Regions from separate parts of the Streptomyces sp. NPDC111744 genome, predicted to be linked through region 1. Evidence: riboswitches for the same ligand, from Rfam matches in the RefSeq annotation. Region 1 holds a riboswitch; each other region holds the start of a gene.
What was found. Region 1 has a riboswitch for cyclic di-AMP ahead of ACZ7OO_RS10200 (M23 family metallopeptidase). Riboswitches for the same ligand answer to the same signal wherever they lie in the genome.
Positions count from the first base shown of each region.

Region 1 (4,204 bases):
GCGCTGCTGAAGGACCTGCACGAGGCGCGAGGGGTCGGCCGACTGATGGTCGAGGGCGGCGGTACCGTCCACACCCAGCTTCTCCAGCAGGGCCTGGCCGACGAACTCCAGCTGGTCCTGGCCCCTGTCTTCGTCGGCGACCCGAAGGCGCCGCGCCTGTTCGGCCCGGGCGGGTACCAGGCCGGGCGGCTGCGGCTCCTGGAGAGCCGCCGGATCGAGGACGTCGTGCTGATGCGGTACGAGCCCACCGGCCCCGGCACGGGTGCGTCGGCGTCCGCCGCGGACCGGCACTGGCTGCGGCTCGCCTGCGAGCTGGCGGCCGACTGCCCGCCCTCCCGGACCGCGTTCAGCGTCGGCGCGGTGGTGGTCGCGGCCGACGGCACGGAACTGGCCCGCGGCCACTCCCGGGAGTCCGGCGACCCCGTCGTCCACGCGGAGGAGGCGGCCCTGGCCAAGATCCCGTCGGCCGACCCCCGGCTGGCCACGGCCACGGTCTACACCAGCCTCGAACCCTGCACCCACCGCTCCTCCCGGCCGCACCCATGCGCCGAGCTGATCCTCCGGGCCGGGGTACGGCGGGTGGTCACGGCATGGCGCGAGCCGGACATCTTCGTCGAGTCGGCCGACGGGACGGGGACGCTGCGGGAGGCGGGGGCGGCGGTGCTGGTGCTGGGCGAGTACGAGGACCTGGCGAAGACCCCCAACGTGCACCTGCTGAGCTGACCTCTCTTAACCCGTGTGACTCCCACGCTTCTGATGGCGTATGCTGGTGTCAACGACGCGGGGTGGAGCAGCTCGGTAGCTCGCTGGGCTCATAACCCAGAGGTCGCAGGTTCAAATCCTGTCCCCGCTACTGAATGACCAGGGCCGGAATCCAAGAACTAGGATTCCGGCCCTGAGTCATATAGCGGCACCGTACCGGTGCGTGTTCCTCATCACACCCGTCCGTACTCATCCGCCCGGCCCACACCACTCGCCCCCGCTGACTCGCAACAGCAAACCTGGACGGGCACGCAATTGGACACAGGGGACATATGGGGAGTCGTACCGTGGGCCCTGGAGAGGCGCAGGAGGACGGGTCCGCAGCCGTCCGCACCCTGGCCCGCTTCCTGCCCGCTCTGCTGATCGTCGTCGGCGTCTGTTACGACGCCCTCACCCCGCAGGCGTTCACGCCCGTCCCCTTCTTCACGGCCGCCCCGCTGATCGCCGCGCCCCTCTCCTCCCTCCGCGCCACCGTCCTGACCGGCCTCGTGTCCTTCCTCGCCGCCTACGCCGTGCACGCCCGCTACACCTTCCGCCCCGACGTCGACACGGTCACCGAGGCCCTCACCGTGGCCACCGTCGCCGCCCTCGCCGCAGGCATCAACCAGGTCGTCCGCATCGGCGACCAGCGCCTCGCCTCCGCCCGCGAGATCGCCGAGGCCGCCCAGCGGGCCGTTCTGCCCGAGCCCACCGAGCGGATCGGCGGCTTCGAGATCGCCGCCTGCTACGAGGCGGCCCAGGAGGGCACCTTCATCGGCGGCGACCTCTATGCCGTCCAGGACACCCCGTACGGCGTACGACTGGTCGTCGGCGATGTCCGCGGCAAGGGCACGGGCGCGGTCGCCGCCGTCGCCGTGGTCATCGGCGCGTTCCGGGAGGCCGCCGAGCAGGAGGCCACGCTGGAGGCGGTGGCGGGGCGGCTGGAGCGGGCGCTGGCCCGCGAGGGCGTCCGGCGCGGCGGCGTCGACGCGTTCGAGGGGTTCACCACCGCCGTACTCGCCGAACTCCCGCACGGCGACGGCACGGTCCGGGTCGTCAACCGCGGCCATCCGCCACCCCTGCTGCTGCACGGCGACGGCAAGGTGTCCCCGGTACGGGTGCCCGAGGCCGCGCTGCCGCTCGGGATGGGCGAGTTGGGGGCCTGGCCCGACCGGGCCGCCGAGCATCCGTTCCCGAGCGGGGCCACACTGCTGCTGCACACCGACGGCCTCTCCGAGGCACGGGACGCGCACGGCCGGTTCTACGATCCCGAGCAGCGGCTGACCGGCCGTACCGTCACCTCCCCCGGGCAGCTGCTGGCCCGGCTCGCGGCCGAGGTGCGCCGGCACACCGGCGGCGGCATGACCGACGACATGGCGCTGCTCGCCGTACGCCGACCCTGATCCGTGTTACGCCCTGTGTTCGGACGACCGCCCTCGGCGTAACGGCTGAGTCACCATCAAAACGTGGGACTGTTGAGCCGAACAGAACGCATGGTCAACTCGACCGTTTTGACCGATCGTGGCAGGTAAGTCCATGCTTTGAAAGCTTAATGATCAAGGCGAACAGCTTGGAATCTTACAGCCGGGTCTATTAACGTTCGATAACGCAGCGCGGTCGTCCCAGCCGTCACCCGCGACGGCTCCGCGCGCACGCGCCGAATCCCGCAAGGGAACCGGGGAACCACCACCTTGGGGTGAATCGCACGGCTGCCGCCGGTAGAAAACGGCCGGTATACGCGCGTAGGAGACCTTCCCGCTCCGAACCCGTCAGCTAACCCGGTAGGCAGCGGAAGGAAAGGAGTGCGCCCGCGTGGCGTCCAACCGGCCTGCTCCGACAGCCCCGTTCGTGCCCAGCCAGCGTCAACCCGAGACCTACGGCTACGGCGGCTACCGCACCGACGAGGGCCCCTGGGAGGAGTGGAACCCGACCGAGGAGTCCCTCGCCCCGGTACGCGGCCGGCACCGGGTCGCCAAGCAGCGCGGCGGCGGGCTCGGCCGCAGCTCCACGGTCCTCGGCGTCGGCGTCATCGCCGCCGTCGGCGCGGGCGGCATGGCCAGTGCCAACACCGGCAAGCCGCCGGTCTCCATCTCCCTGCCCGACCTGCCGTCCTCCGTCGGCACCCTGCTCGGCGAGGACGGCGGCCACAAGGCCACCCAGACCGCGCTCAGCAGCGTCACCACGACGACCGCCACCGACGCGGACTCGTCCGCCTCCTCATCCGACGCCGGCGAGGCACTGCGCAGCCGGATCATCGCCCAGGCCGAACAGCAGCAGACCCAGATCGACGTCAAGGCCAGCGCCAAGGCCGTGGCCGCCGCCGACAAGGCGGTCTCCGACGCGGAGGCCAAGGCGGAGAAGGCGGCCGCCGCCAAGGCCGCCGACGCCAAGGACAAGGCGGAGGCCGCCGAGAAGCAGAAGGCCGAGCAGCAGCGGCTCGCGGCGCTGGCCAAGCAGTACACGCTGCCGGTCGTCTCCTACACGATCACCGGCACCTTCGGACAGGCCGGCTCCATGTGGGCCTCCGGCTACCACACCGGCCTCGACTTCGCCGCCCCCACCGGCACGCTGATCAAGGCCGTCCACAGCGGCACCGTCACGGAGGCCGGCTGGGCCGGCTCGTACGGCTACCGCACGATCATCACCCTCGACGACGGCACCGAGCTGTGGTTCTGCCACCAGTCATCGATCGGCGTCAAGGTCGGCCAGAAGGTCGCGACCGGTGACGTCATCGGCCGCGTGGGCGCCACCGGCAACGTCACCGGCCCGCACCTCCACCTGGAGGTCCACCCGAACGGCCAGGCCACCGCCATCGACCCGATGACCTGGCTGCGCGGCAAGGGCCTCAACCCCTGACGGACCCCACCGATCCCCGGCGGTCCTGACGACACCCCCCCGACGTCAGGGCTGCCGGTCCGGTGTGCCCACGGAACTACCGGGCGCCTTCCGCTTTTACGAGAACTTCGTATTGCGCTGGCATGGGACCCCCTGGTCACCGGTGTTGAACTGAAGCATGACTGCTTCTTCCGGTTCCTCTTCCCTCCGTAAGCTCGGCGCCTCCGACCTGGAGGTCTTCCCGCTCTGCCTCGGCGGCAACGTCTTCGGCTGGACCGCCGACGAGGCCGCCTCCTTCGCCGTCCTCGACGCGTACACGGCCGCGGGCGGCAACTTCGTGGACACCGCCGACTCGTACACGGCCTGGATCGATGGCCACAAGGGCGGCGAGTCCGAGACCGTCATCGGCAGGTGGGTCAAGGCGCGCGGCAACCGCGACGACGTCGTCATCGCGACGAAGGTCAGCCAGCACCCCGAGTACCAGGGCCTGTCGGCCGCCAACATCAAGGCCGCCGCCGACGCGTCCCTGCGCCGGCTCGGCACCGACTACATCGACCTGTACTACACGCACTTCGACAAGCCCGAGATCCCGGTCGAGGAGATCATCGGCGCCCTGGACGAGCTGGTG
Region 1 covers NZ_JBVKCG010000004.1:18,349-22,552, reverse strand. The annotation lists gene ACZ7OO_RS10215 (dihydrofolate reductase family protein) at 1-723, shown strand, start outside; tRNA gene ACZ7OO_RS10210 (tRNA-Met) at 780-853, shown strand; gene ACZ7OO_RS10205 (PP2C family protein-serine/threonine phosphatase) at 1,035-2,144, shown strand; cyclic di-AMP (ydaO/yuaA leader) riboswitch at 2,387-2,545, shown strand; gene ACZ7OO_RS10200 (M23 family metallopeptidase) at 2,554-3,597, shown strand; gene ACZ7OO_RS10195 (aldo/keto reductase) at 3,755-4,204, shown strand, end outside.

Region 2 (4,204 bases), on a different contig from region 1:
TCGCCGACTACTGCGACGCGGCGTGCATCCGCAGGCTGGTGACCGACGAGGACATCATCCCGGTGGAGACCTTCATCGGCTACGGCGAGTGGTTCCAGCAGAAGCTGGTGCCCGAGCTGGAGCGGGTGCGGGTGGTCTCCGGGGACCGCGACAAGGCGGCCGGGTTCGAACTGAAGTTGGACTCGGGAGAGTTGTTCACCGCCCGCGCGGTCGTCGTCGCCACCGGCCTGTCGGGACTCGCCCATCTCCCCGCGGTGCTCGCGAAAGCGGCGGCGGACGGGCCCACGGCCCCGTCTCACACAGCTCCCAGCACCACGACCTGACCCGCTGCTCCGGCAAGGAACTGATCGTCGTCGGTGCCGGACAGTCCGCGCTGGAGACGGCGGCTCTCGCGGCCGAGGCGGGCGCCCAGGTGCGGGCCAAACACCTGGCGGCTGCCCACGCCTGACGCCCGCCCCGCCCACCGCCCCGGATCCGGCGCCGCCCACCCGCACTGGGGGCCAGGCCGCCAGCCGCCCCTGGATCCGGGCCGACACCCGCCTCCGCGGGCCGGGCCGCCACCCCCGCCCCGGGGCTGTGCCGCCTCGGCCGCGGCTGCCAGGCCAGGAACTCCTCGATCGACCCGGGCGGATTGGCGGCTTCCGTGGCCTCGACCTCCCTTCCCGGGCAGTACATGTAAGGCCACCACCGGCAGCGGTCGCCCGAGGACCTTCTCGATGCGGCCCCCGGCATGCGGATCATGCGTCAGCCGTACGCACGCGTCGGCGAAGTGCAGCCCCAACAGCTCGCCTCGCGTCCAGTTCGGCGTTCTCGCCGTCCCCGTCGAACCAGAGTCCGAGCCGCCGGACCTCCTCGGTGGACAGCACGCCGCCGACCGGGTCCCCAGGACAGTTGCCGAGCATCTCGAAGCCACCGAGGAGCCAACGCCCGTAGTTCCAGCGCGCCTCGCCGGGGTCCGCCGGGTCCCGTTCGGCCTCGTACTGGCTCTCGGTGTCGTCGCCGGCCGCCACGTACGGTCTGCGCTCGTCGTCGTCGACACGACGGATACGGAACGACGGCGTAGATCTCCGGCCGCAGCGCCCGCGGAAGCCGCTCCAGCGCGTCGGACGCCGACTCCAGCAGATGCGCGCGGGAGACCCCCGGTCTGTCCGTCCTACGCCCGCCCCGTCCGATCGGTGCCATCAACCCACCGCCAACGTAACGTGGCCCACTGACAACGCCCCATCACGGAGGCGGCGGGCGCCACTTGAGGCCGAAACGCACAGTGAGTCTCCGAGGCGTGCTGTCCGTATTCTCTGATCATGGTCGCACCCACCCCGTACTCACTGATCGCCACCGACCTGGACGGCACGCTGCTGCGCGCCGACGACACCCTGTCGGAACGGTCGCTCGCCGCGCTCGCGCGGGCCGGCCGGGCCGGCGCCCGGCATCTCGTGGTGACCGGGCGCCCCGCGCCGAGAGTGCGCCCCCTCCTGGACGACCTCGGCTGCACGGGACTCGCGGTCTGCGGCCAGGGAGCGCAGGTGTACGACGCCGGCACAGCCCGACTGCTGTGGTCGGTCACCCTGGACCGGGAGCTGGCGGAGACCGCCCTCGGCAAGATCGAGGCCGAGGTCGGACAGGTGTACGCGGCGGTCGACCAGGACGGCGTGGACGGGCTCACGCTCATCGAGCCGGGCTATCTGATGCCCCACCCCACGCTGCCCGCGCTGCGCGTCGACCGGCGTGACGACCTGTGGTGCGCGCCCATCAGCAAGGTGCTGCTGCGCCACCACACCCTCTCCGACGACGAACTGGCGGCCACCGCGCGCGCGGTGGTGGGATCGCTGGCGACGGTCACCATGTCGGGGCCGGGGACCGTCGAGCTCCAGCCGTGCGGGGTGACCAAGGCGACCGGGCTGGCGCTGGCCGCCGACCACCTGGGGCTGAGCCCCGAACAGGCCGTCGCCTTCGGTGACATGCCCAACGACGTGCCCATGTTCGACTGGGCGTCCTACGGGGTGGCCATGGCCAACGCCCATCCCGAACTCAAGGCGGTGGCCGACGAGATCACCTTGTCGAACGAGGACGACGGCATCGCCGTCGTCCTCGAAAGACTCTTCAGCTGACGGCGCCGGTCAGTACGCGCCGTGCACGTTGTCCATCGAGCCGTACCGCGCGGCGGCGTAGTTGCAGGCGGCGGTGATGTTCGCGACCGGGTCGTAGATGTCGAACGACGTGCCGTCCACGTGGTAGGTCTTGAACGTCGGGTCGATCACCTGGAGCAGGCCCTTGGACGGGATGCCGGCGGCCGCGTTGGAGTCCCAGAGGTTGATGGCCTGCGGGTTGCCGGACGACTCACGCATCACGTTGCGGTAGATGCCGTTGTAGCTGCCGGGGATGTGCTTCTCGGCCATGATCGCGAGCGACTCGCGGATCCAGCCGTCGAGGTTGTTCGGGTACCCGGCGAGCGTCGTCGAGGCCGTCGAGGTGGAGGTGGCGGCGGAGGCGGTGGTCGCCCCGATGAGCGGGAGGGCGAGAACGGCGGCGCCGGTGCCGGCGATGGCAAGCGTGCGGACGATGCGGTTACGGCGGGGACGGCGGTGCTGAGTGGCAGCAGACATGGCGAAGTTCCTCTCCGTCGCCTACGAGGTGAGCTGTCGGGTTCGGGCGCGGGGAGTGCCCGGCCGCACCGCCCGAAGGCGAGGCGACTTCACCCCTAGCCGTTCCGGTACGACGTCCGTCGTTGACGTCGGCCGCCCGGTCCGGCGACTTACCTGGATCCCCCGCTCCTGCCGTGCGAATGGACTCGTCGATGGGTCACGACGGGCGGCGGCAGGATTCGGCGTCCGCCCGGCGAGCGGGAACGTATGCGAGAGCACATGTCCGGAACAAGTGCTGGATTCACACAACACACCGATTGACCTTGATCTGAGTCGTATGGGGTACTTGATCCTTTGCGGCTGCCAAGCCACAACTCGCCCACAGGGAACGGAAAGAAAGGTTCGTCCTAGCCTTTACGGCCTCCCGACCGACGTGACCCACTTCACGAAGTGGCAATCGCGGCAAATCAGACATGAGGGATTCGTGAAGTCCGTTTTTCCGGGCATCGGTGGAAAAGCGCTCCGCCATTATTTGCGTGGATTGCCCCAATTGAGGCGAGAAGAGTGGCGTGCATCACAGGTGATTTCGGGTATTGCCCGAATTGTCTAATTCGGTGGAATTGTGGCTCGGTAAGCGAACCGACGGGCCAGACCGGATGCGGGTGGGCAGTGGGCGCTGCTCGTCCAGTTCATCTGTTTCAGCTGGTTCATCCGGTCGTGTACGTCTCCGGTGCGCCCCTCGTGAACTCTGCACGGTCCGGGTACGCGCGTCCGCTGATCGACCGCGGCCGGGAGGTCGGCGCCCGTCGGCTACGTCCGTTCGGATTCCTCCACGGCGACGGGTCGGCCCAAGTCCTCCGAGCCGGCGTGGAGTTCACGTGCGTGGGCCCCGGCGGGCGTACGTGATTCCGGTCACGTTGGAGGAGGGATCGGCGGGCCCACCGACCCGGCGGCGGGCGAGGCGGCTGTCCATGCGCGCGTGTCCACCGTGAGAGGGGAACCTCCGCCGCCCCACGCGTCGTTGTCATAGCGGCCGTCCGTGGAGTGCACGGCGACCGCTTTGAGCGGCTCGGGCGCGAGGGCCGTCACCCGGAGGGAGATGCAGCCGTCCCGGGGGATGCCGGCCGCTCGACGGTCGCGGGGCCTGTCGGCCGACCGAGGCATGTCCATGACCCATCGGGCGCGGTCGGCGCCGGCGGCCGCGTGGGCTCGTCCGGTCGGTGAGCTCGGCGGGGGAGGTCTTCGAGCGGTGCGGGGGCGGTCTCGTCCGTCCGTGGGCGCCACGCGCGCGGGGGAACGGCGTTCGGACGGCGAAGGGGATGAAGGGGGGTGCGGAGGTCCTCGTGCGTGATCTCGTAGGGGACGGATGTAGGGGTACGGATCGACTCGATCTGAACCCCGTCGGCTTTGACGGGCCGCGAAGGGGGTACCTCCGGGCAGGTGACGTCGGTCGGAGAAGACATGACCGTCCGTGGTCGGCGCTCTGTGGGACGGCCCGCCGTCGGACCCGGTGACGGCACTGGTCGGGGACGCGGTTCCCCCTCCGGCCCGGGACACGACTTGAGCCCCGGTTCGGGACAACTGGCGGTACTTCCTGTTAAGTCATTGGATGTCAGGTCGTA
Region 2 covers NZ_JBVKCG010000001.1:788,379-792,582, reverse strand. The annotation lists partial or broken gene ACZ7OO_RS03770 (FAD-dependent oxidoreductase) at 1-418, shown strand, start outside; gene ACZ7OO_RS03765 (hypothetical protein) at 738-1,010, opposite strand; gene ACZ7OO_RS03760 (HAD family hydrolase) at 1,302-2,108, shown strand; gene ACZ7OO_RS03755 (transglycosylase SLT domain-containing protein) at 2,118-2,603, opposite strand; cyclic di-AMP (ydaO/yuaA leader) riboswitch at 2,607-2,804, opposite strand.
Region 2: another riboswitch for cyclic di-AMP. It lies ahead of ACZ7OO_RS03755 (transglycosylase SLT domain-containing protein); the one in region 1 lies ahead of ACZ7OO_RS10200 (M23 family metallopeptidase).

Region 3 (4,204 bases), on a different contig from region 1:
CAGGACGACTTCCGGGACTGGGCGGGGATGATGATCCGACACGGGGGAGGGCCGCGAGGCGGGGTCGCGCGGTCCGTGAAGAAGATGCGGGGATATCTGGCCGAGCTGATCCACCGGAAGCGGGAGGCGCTGTCCGCCGAGCCCGCCCCCGGTGAGGACCTCATCTCCGGGCTCATCCGGGCCTCCGACGAAGGCGAGCACCTCACCGAGAACGAGGCCGCCGCCATGGCGTTCATCCTCCTGTTCGCCGGCTTCGAGACCACGGTCAACCTCATCGGCAACGGGACGTACGCCCTGCTCACCCATCCGGCACAGCGCCGCCGCCTCCAGGACTCCCTCGCCGCCGGCGAGCGCGGGCTGCTGGAGACCGGGGTCGAGGAACTGCTGCGCTACGACGGGCCGGTGGAGCTGGCCACCTGGCGATTCGCCACCGAGCCGCTCGGCATCGGCGGGCAGCGCATCGCGCCAGGCGACCCGGTCCTCGTCGTACTCGCCGCCGCGGACCGGGACCCGGAGCGGTTCGCCGAGCCGGACACGCTCGACCTCGCACGCCGGGACAACCAGCACCTCGGATACGGCCACGGCATCCACTACTGCCTGGGCGCCCCGCTCGCCCGCCTGGAAGGACAGACCGCGCTCGCCGCCCTCCTCAGCCGCCTCCCCGACCTGCGACTCGCGGTGGCGGAGAGCGAGTTGCGCTGGCGCGGCGGGCTCATCATGCGCGGACTGCGCACGCTCCCCGTGGAGTTCACCCCCCACGGCCGATGAGCCCACCACCGGCATCCACCACCGGCACGCCTCCCTCCGGCCTCCCACCGGCAAAGATGACCACTGTTCAAGTCTGTGATCTTCACGTGATCTGCGCGGCATTAACTTGTGACAAGTGATCGTCTGCCTATACGTTCACCCATCAGTGCGACGCCCCGGCGGGACCCGTCGCCGGTCACCGCTGTCGCTCGAAAGGTTTCCGCATGCTCTCCGGGAACGGTCGTCACCGTCGCCCCCGTCAGGCTCCGGCCATCCTCGTCGCGGCCGGCGTGACCGGCTCCGCCATCGCCATCCCGCTCCTCGGGGCGGCGAGCGCCAACGCGGCCGACGGCAGCACCTGGGACCGGGTGGCCGAGTGCGAGAGCGGCGGCTCCTGGAGCATGGACGCCGGCACCGGCTACTACGGCGGCCTGCAGATGTCCCAGGACGACTGGGACCAGTACGGCGGCCAGGAGTACGCCACCACGCCGGACCAGGCGAGCCGTTCGCAGCAGATCGCCGTCGCCGAGAAGATCCTCGCCGACCAGGGCACCAAGCCCTGGCGGACCTGTGCCCTACTCGCCGGCCTCTCCTCGGACGACGCCTCGGTGAACGTCGACACGGGCCTCGGCGGATCGGACAACACGTCGGGCACATCCGACTCGTCCTCCGGGTTGTCGGATTCGTCCTCTTCATCTGGTTCATCCGGCTCATCGGATTCCGGCTCGTCCAACCCCTCCTTGGGTGCCGCGGACTCCGGAGCCGGCTCCGCCACCCCGTCCCCGAGCGCGAGTGGGGACTCGGGTACGGGCACCCCTGCCGACTCCACCAAGGCGGACAAGTCGAGATCCAACGGCTCCGGCACCTCGAAGGCGAGTGAGAACCCCGTCACGTCCGAAGCTGATGAGTCGGACAATTCATGGCAGACCGGCGGCTCTTGGAGCCTTGTCGACACGGGAGCCGTCAGTGGCGGTGGCAAGCATCGCGGCGGCACGGCGGACGAAAACGTGACAAACGGTCAGAGTGCGACTTCTTCCGGCCGTCACGCCTCCCGTGACGCCGGCACCTACACCGTCCGGGACGGCGACACCCTCGCCTCCATCGCCGACTCCCTTGGCCTCGAAGGAGGATGGCGCGCGCTCTATGCCGCCAACAAGGCCGACATCGGCACCGACCCGAACCACGTCGCCCCCGGTCAGACCCTGAAACTCGGCACCGAAACGAACGCGGACTAGCGGGAGTTGGCGCTCTCGAACCGCCCCACTTAGAAGTCAAATGTCCGGTTTGGCGAAAGTGTGGGATGAGTCTCAGAAGCCCTGATCATCTTTGAAATTCACCTGATCGCCTGTTTACGGTCGAGGCCGCTCGTCACCACGAGCCCCGGCCGTCGCAACGCCGAGTCCTGCCAGCGGCTGCCCGGGAACAGTCGTCGCGTAAAGCGCCGTAGGCAGGAGCGGGGGACCCAAGGTAAGTGCCAGGACCGGTAGTTGAGGCTGCCGTGTCCGGCTCGGGGTGAAGCCGCGCACCGCGAGGTGTGCGGCCGGGCAACTCAACCGGCCCGAACCCGACAGCTCACCTCGCAGGCGTCGGTGAGGGGATCCACCATGCTGTTTTCCGGCAAGGGCAAGCACCGTCGTCCGTCCAAGGCCACCCGCGCCGCCGCGCTCGCCGGCGTCACCGGTGTCGCCATCGCCGCCCCGCTGATGGCGTCCGGCACCGCCTCCGCCGCCACCGCCTCCGAGTGGGACGCCGTCGCCCAGTGCGAGTCCGGCGGCAACTGGGCCATCAACACCGGCAACGGCTACTACGGCGGCCTGCAGTTCTCCGCCTCCACCTGGGCCGCGTACGGCGGCACCCAGTACGCCGCGCAGGCCAACCAGGCCGGCAAGGCGCAGCAGATCGAGATCGCCGAGAAGGTCCTCGCCGCGCAGGGCAAGGGCGCCTGGCCGGTCTGCGGCACGGGCCTGTCCGGCGCCGCCTACACCGGCAGCAGCTCGTCCTCCAGCTCCAGCTCGTCGAACAGCGGCACCAGCAGCCGTACGACCGACACCCAGGCCGCCTCCCGCTCCGCCGAGCGTCCCGCCGCCAAGAAGACCGTCACCACCCCGACCGGCAAGAAGGTCAAGAAGGGCGACGGCGAGTACAAGGTCCTCAAGGGCGACACGCTCAGCTCGATCGCCGAGAAGCACAAGGTCAAGGGCGGCTGGCAGGCGCTGTTCAAGCTGAACAAGGACATCGTCGACGACGCCGACTTCATCTACCCGGGTCAGCAGCTGCACCTGAAGTAAGCGCCCGAAGTAATACGCGGGCGCCGGCTGAAGCACAGCGCCCGCACAGCCGTGCTCCTCATAGTGAGGAGCACGTGCGGGCCACCCCCGTCCCCCACGAGCCCCCGCTCCGGTGCGTTTTCCCCCGAACGCACCGGGGCGGGGTTTCTCATTGCCGTCCGCCTGCCGTCCGCCTGCCGTCCTCGCGCGGTCCTCCCCTTGACCCGCTCTTCTTCCGTTCTTCATCGGGCCCCCCTTTGTTCCGCGCATGAACAATGGGTACCGTCTGTGTGTCCACGGGCCGGTCGGTCGGCTGGCTGACGGCCCCGGGACGGTTAGGCTCTAGTCGCAAGGCTGAGCAAGGGCCGACAAGGCCCGCGTGCGCCCGCACAACCAGCGTCACATCCCAAGAAGGAGATGCTCGTGCCGTCCATCGACGTCGTCGTAGCCCGGGAAATCCTGGACTCCCGAGGCAACCCCACGGTCGAGGTCGAGGTCGGCCTCGACGACGGCAGCACCGGTCGTGCCGCCGTCCCGTCCGGCGCCTCCACGGGCGCCTTCGAGGCCATCGAGCTCCGCGACGGTGACCCCAACCGCTACCTGGGCAAGGGCGTCGAGAAGGCCGTCCTCGCCGTGATCGAGCAGATCGGTCCGGAGCTGGTCGGCTACGACGCCACCGAGCAGCGCCTGATCGACCAGGCCATGTTCGACCTGGACGCCACCGACAACAAGGGCTCGCTCGGCGCCAACGCCATCCTCGGCGTCTCCCTCGCCGTCGCCCACGCCGCCTCCGAGGCCAGCGACCTGCCGCTGTTCCGCTACCTGGGCGGCCCCAACGCGCACCTGCTGCCGGTGCCGATGATGAACATCCTCAACGGCGGCTCGCACGCGGACTCCAACGTGGACATCCAGGAGTTCATGATCGCCCCGATCGGCGCGGAGTCGTTCTCCGAGGCGCTGCGCTGGGGTGCCGAGGTCTACCACACCCTGAAGAAGGTCCTGAAGAACAAGGGCCTGTCCACCGGCCTCGGCGACGAGGGCGGCTTCGCCCCGAACCTGGAGTCCAACCGCGCGGCCCTCGACCTCATCCTCGAGGCGATCAAGCAGGCCGGCTACGTCCCGGGCGAGCAGATCGCGCTGGCGCTCGACGTCGCCGCGTCCGAGTTCTACAAGGACGGCAAGTACGAGTT
Region 3 covers NZ_JBVKCG010000007.1:228,836-233,039, reverse strand. The annotation lists gene ACZ7OO_RS18660 (cytochrome P450 family protein) at 1-768, shown strand, start outside; gene ACZ7OO_RS18655 (transglycosylase family protein) at 972-1,982, shown strand; cyclic di-AMP (ydaO/yuaA leader) riboswitch at 2,177-2,348, shown strand; gene ACZ7OO_RS18650 (transglycosylase family protein) at 2,352-3,035, shown strand; gene eno (phosphopyruvate hydratase) at 3,432-4,204, shown strand, end outside.
Region 3: another riboswitch for cyclic di-AMP. It lies ahead of ACZ7OO_RS18650 (transglycosylase family protein); the one in region 1 lies ahead of ACZ7OO_RS10200 (M23 family metallopeptidase).

Region 4 (4,204 bases), on a different contig from region 1:
CGGTATGCAGTTCGGCATCTGGGTCGAACCCGAGATGGTCAACGCGGACAGCGACCTGTACCGCGCGCACCCCGACTGGGTCCAGTACCAGCAGGGACGGAAGCGGACGGAACTACGCAATCAGCTCGTCCTCAACCTCGCCCGCGAGGACGTCCAGGAGTACCTCTGGGAACAGCTCGACACCCTGCTGTCCAGCGCCCCGATCGACTACGTCAAGTGGGACTTCAACCGCTGCTTCACCGACGCGGGCTGGCCCGGCGAGCCGTACCCGCAGCGCCTGTGGGTCGACCACGTCCGCGGGCTGTACGCCCTGCTCGACCGGCTCCGGGCAGCCCACCCGAACGTCGCCATCGAGTCCTGCTCCGGCGGTGGCGGCCGGATCGACCTCGGCATCATGAGCCGCACCGACGAGGTGTGGACCTCCGACAACACCGACCCGCTGGACCGGCTCGCCATCCAGCACGGCTTCAGCCAGATCCACCCCGCCCGGGTGATGTCCGCCTGGGTCACCGACAGCCCGAACCATCAGCTCAACGGCCGGGTCAGCTCGCTGCGTTTCCGCTTCGTCAGCTCCATGGCGGGGGCGCTCGGCGTCGGCGGCGACCTCTCGCAGTGGACCGAGGAAGAGCTCGCCGAGGCCGGCCGCTGGGTGGAGCTCTACAAGGACATCCGGCCCCTGGTGCAGCGCGGCGACCAGTTCCGGCTGCGGCCGCCGACCGGCGGGCTCAGCGCGGTGCAGTACACGCTCGGCGACGAGACCGTGGTCCTCGCCTGGCTCCAGGCGCAGAGCTACGGCGAGCCGATGCCGGCGCTGCGACTGCAGGGGCTCGACCCGACAGCGTCGTATGAATGCCGTGAAACGGGCGAAGTGCACCGAGGTGCTGTTCTGTTGCATCATGGGCTGCGCACAGAGCTGCGCGGTGACCTGGATGCGGCAGTTCTCCGGCTGCGCCGCATCTGAGTCTTCTGTCCGAATTGGCTCCTTCATTGCAACTCGCTCTGGAATAGAGGGACGTGGCGTGACGTGCGTGAGGAGCGTCATATTCGTGACCGTCCGTCGCTCGTCATGTCCACGTACTTCCCGTGCTTTTCAAGGGGATCAGGAAAGCGAGGAAAGCCGGGATGCACGGAGGGCGACCGGGAATCCCCGTAACGGATCAAGCGAAACTCGGACAGCCGGAACCGATGGCTTGTCCGGGTGCGTCTTGCTCGCTTACGTTCGCCACGCATCCGGACGGAACGCCGAATCCTGCCGCCGCCCGGAATCCCCACACACACTCACCCGTGCACGGCAGGAGCGGGGGACCCACCAGGTATGACCGCCTGTTCCGGTTCCCGGGACGGCTAGGGGTACAGCCACGTCATCCCGCGTGGCCGGGCAGCTCCAGCCCGAACCCGACAGCTCACCTCGCAGGCGCCGGAGAGGAATGCGTCATGCCCGCGAAGGGTAAGCACCGCCGCCCCAAGACCCAGCGTTTCACCCGCTCCATGGCCGTCGCCGGAACCGGTGGCGCCGCGCTGGCTCTGCCGCTCATGGGGGCGACCGGCGCCCACGCGGCCACCGCGCAGTCCGTTTCCGAAAAGGCCACGCAGTCGCTTCCGATCATCGAGAAGACGGCTGTACGGAAGGCCGCCGTTCAGAAGTCGGCCGTTCAGAATTCCGCCACCGAGAATTCCACACACCACACCTACACGGTGGTGCCCGGCGACTATCTCTCGAAGATCGCCCGCGAGCAGAACGTCGACGGCGGCTGGCACCGGCTCTACGCCGACAACCGGCAGGCCGTCGGCGACAACCCCTCGCTGATCCACCCCGGTCTCAAGCTCACCCTCGGCGGCCGTCACACCACGACGACACGGACCCCGAACTCGGACTCCCGATCCGAGACGTGGTCCCACTCGCGGTCGTCCACCCCCTCCTCGTCCTCGTCCTCGTCGTCGTCCTCGAACTCGACCTTCTCCTCGGACACGTCGACGACGACGGCCTCCGGCTTCACCCTCCCGGTGACCGGTGCCACGGTCGGCACCGGCTACCACGTGGCCGGCAGCATGTGGTCCAGCGGTTACCACACCGGCGTCGACTTCGTCGTCCCGACCGGCACCCCGGTCAAGGCCGTCGGCGCGGGCACGGTCGTCACGGCCGGCTGGGGCGGTTCCTACGGCAACCAGGTCGTCATCAGGCTCGCCGACGGCTACTACGCGCAGTACGGCCACCTCTCCGCGCTCTCCGTCTCGGTCGGCCAGACCGTGACCGCGGGCCAGCAGATCGGTCTCTCCGGTGCCACCGGCAACGTGACCGGCCCGCACCTCCACTTCGAGATCCGGACCACCCCTGACTACGGCTCGGACGTCGACCCGGTCGCCTACCTCCGTTCGAAGGGCCTCGCCGTCGGCTGAACCGGCGCCTCCATCGATCTGACACGCACTCCGAAGGCCGGACCCCCGATCCCCGGGTCCGGCCTTCGGCGCGTTGCTTTCTCGTGACAGGAGTGTTCGGGTCGTCGACAGCGAAGGCGGGGCGGCGGCACAGTGATCCCGCCGGGTGCAAGCGCTTTCCGCTCATGCGCTCGCCCTCACTCGCGCCCCGACGGAAGGAACCCGCCGTATGACGACCACCCGCCGAGGCTTCGGAGCCCTGGCCGCCGGAGCCGCCCTCGCGGCCTTCGTGCCCGCTGGGCAGGCGAGCGCCGCGCACCGGCATCGCCGGCTGATCGCCCACGACGACTTCCGCCACGGTCTCGGCCAGTGGTTCGTGGAGCTGGAGCAGGGCGGCACGGTCGCCGCCTCGCACGGGGTCCTGGAGGTCGACGTGCCCGCCGGCGCCACCGTCTGGTTCCGGCGACGGCTGGAGGGGCCGTACGTCCTGGGGTACACCGCCACACCGGTGTCGGCGGGCGGCGCCAACGACCGCGTCTCGGACCTCAACAACTTCTGGAACGCCACCGACGTCCGTTCCCCTGACGACCTGTTCGCCACCCCGCGCGGTGGCGCGCTCGCCGAGTACGACTACCTGAAGACGTACTACGCCGGCTACGGCGCCAACTACAACACGACGACCAGGCTCCGCCGTTACGTCGGCGAGCCCGGCGTACGGCCGCTGGTCTACGACTACACCGAACCGCTCCTGGTCGCGAACCAGCCCAACCATGTGCGAATCGTCTCCGACGGCGGGGCTGTGCAATGGTGGAACAACGACCGACCGGTGTTCGACTACACCGACCTGGAGCCCTACAAGGGTGGGTACTTCGCGTTCCGTACCACCTGGAGTCACTTCAGGTTCAGTGACTTCGGCGTCTGGCGATCATCACGTCAACGTCGCTGATCAGAGCCTTATTCCAACCTTGGTGAAGTATTTAGAAGTGTCTTATCTCACCGCCAGTCAACCCCTTATTACGGTCGCGTAGGTCACAGTCAAAGGTGAATCATGGTCCGATGTGGCAGACGATTCGAAGAGTGACAAGGCATCAGTGATCGGGTCGTACGTGGCGGTGGGGGACAGCTTCACCGAGGGTGTCGGCGACCCCGGCCCCGACGGGGCGTTCGTCGGCTGGGCCGACCGGTTCGCGGTACTGCTGTCGGACCGGCGGCCCGAGGGCGACTTCGAGTACACCAACCTCGCGGTACGCGGGAAACTGCTCGACCAGGTCGTGGCGGACCAGGTGCCGCAGGCCCTGGAACTCGCCCCGGACCTGGTCTCCTTCTGCGCGGGCGGCAACGACATCATCCGCCCAGGCACCGACCCCGACGAGGTGGCCGAGCGGTTCGAGCGGGCCGTGGCCCAACTGACCGAAGCCGTCGGCACGGTACTGGTGACCACCGGGTTCGACACCCGTGGCGTGCCCGTCCTCAAGCATCTGCGCGGCAAGATCGCCACCTACAACGGGCATGTCCGGGCCGTCGCCGACCGTTACGGCTGCCCTGTCCTCGACCTGTGGTCCCTGAAGACCGTGCAGGACCGGCGGGCCTGGGACGGCGACCGGCTGCACCTCTCTCCCGAGGGGCACACGCGCGTGGCCCTGCGGGCCGGTCAGGTGCTCGGCGTCGAGGTGCCGGCCGACCCGGACCAGCCGTGGCCGCCGCTGCCGCCCCGCGGCACCCTGGAGGTCCGCCGCGACGACGTGCACTGGGCCCGCGAGCACCTGGTGCCGTGGATCGGGCGGCGGCTGCGCGGTGAGTCGTCGGGTGACCATGCGACGGCCAAGGG
Region 4 covers NZ_JBVKCG010000010.1:251,265-255,468, forward strand. The annotation lists gene ACZ7OO_RS23740 (alpha-galactosidase) at 1-961, shown strand, start outside; cyclic di-AMP (ydaO/yuaA leader) riboswitch at 1,270-1,430, shown strand; gene ACZ7OO_RS23745 (M23 family metallopeptidase) at 1,435-2,397, shown strand; gene ACZ7OO_RS23750 (DUF6250 domain-containing protein) at 2,606-3,322, shown strand; gene ACZ7OO_RS23755 (SGNH/GDSL hydrolase family protein) at 3,468-4,204, shown strand, end outside.
Region 4: another riboswitch for cyclic di-AMP. It lies ahead of ACZ7OO_RS23745 (M23 family metallopeptidase); the one in region 1 lies ahead of ACZ7OO_RS10200 (M23 family metallopeptidase).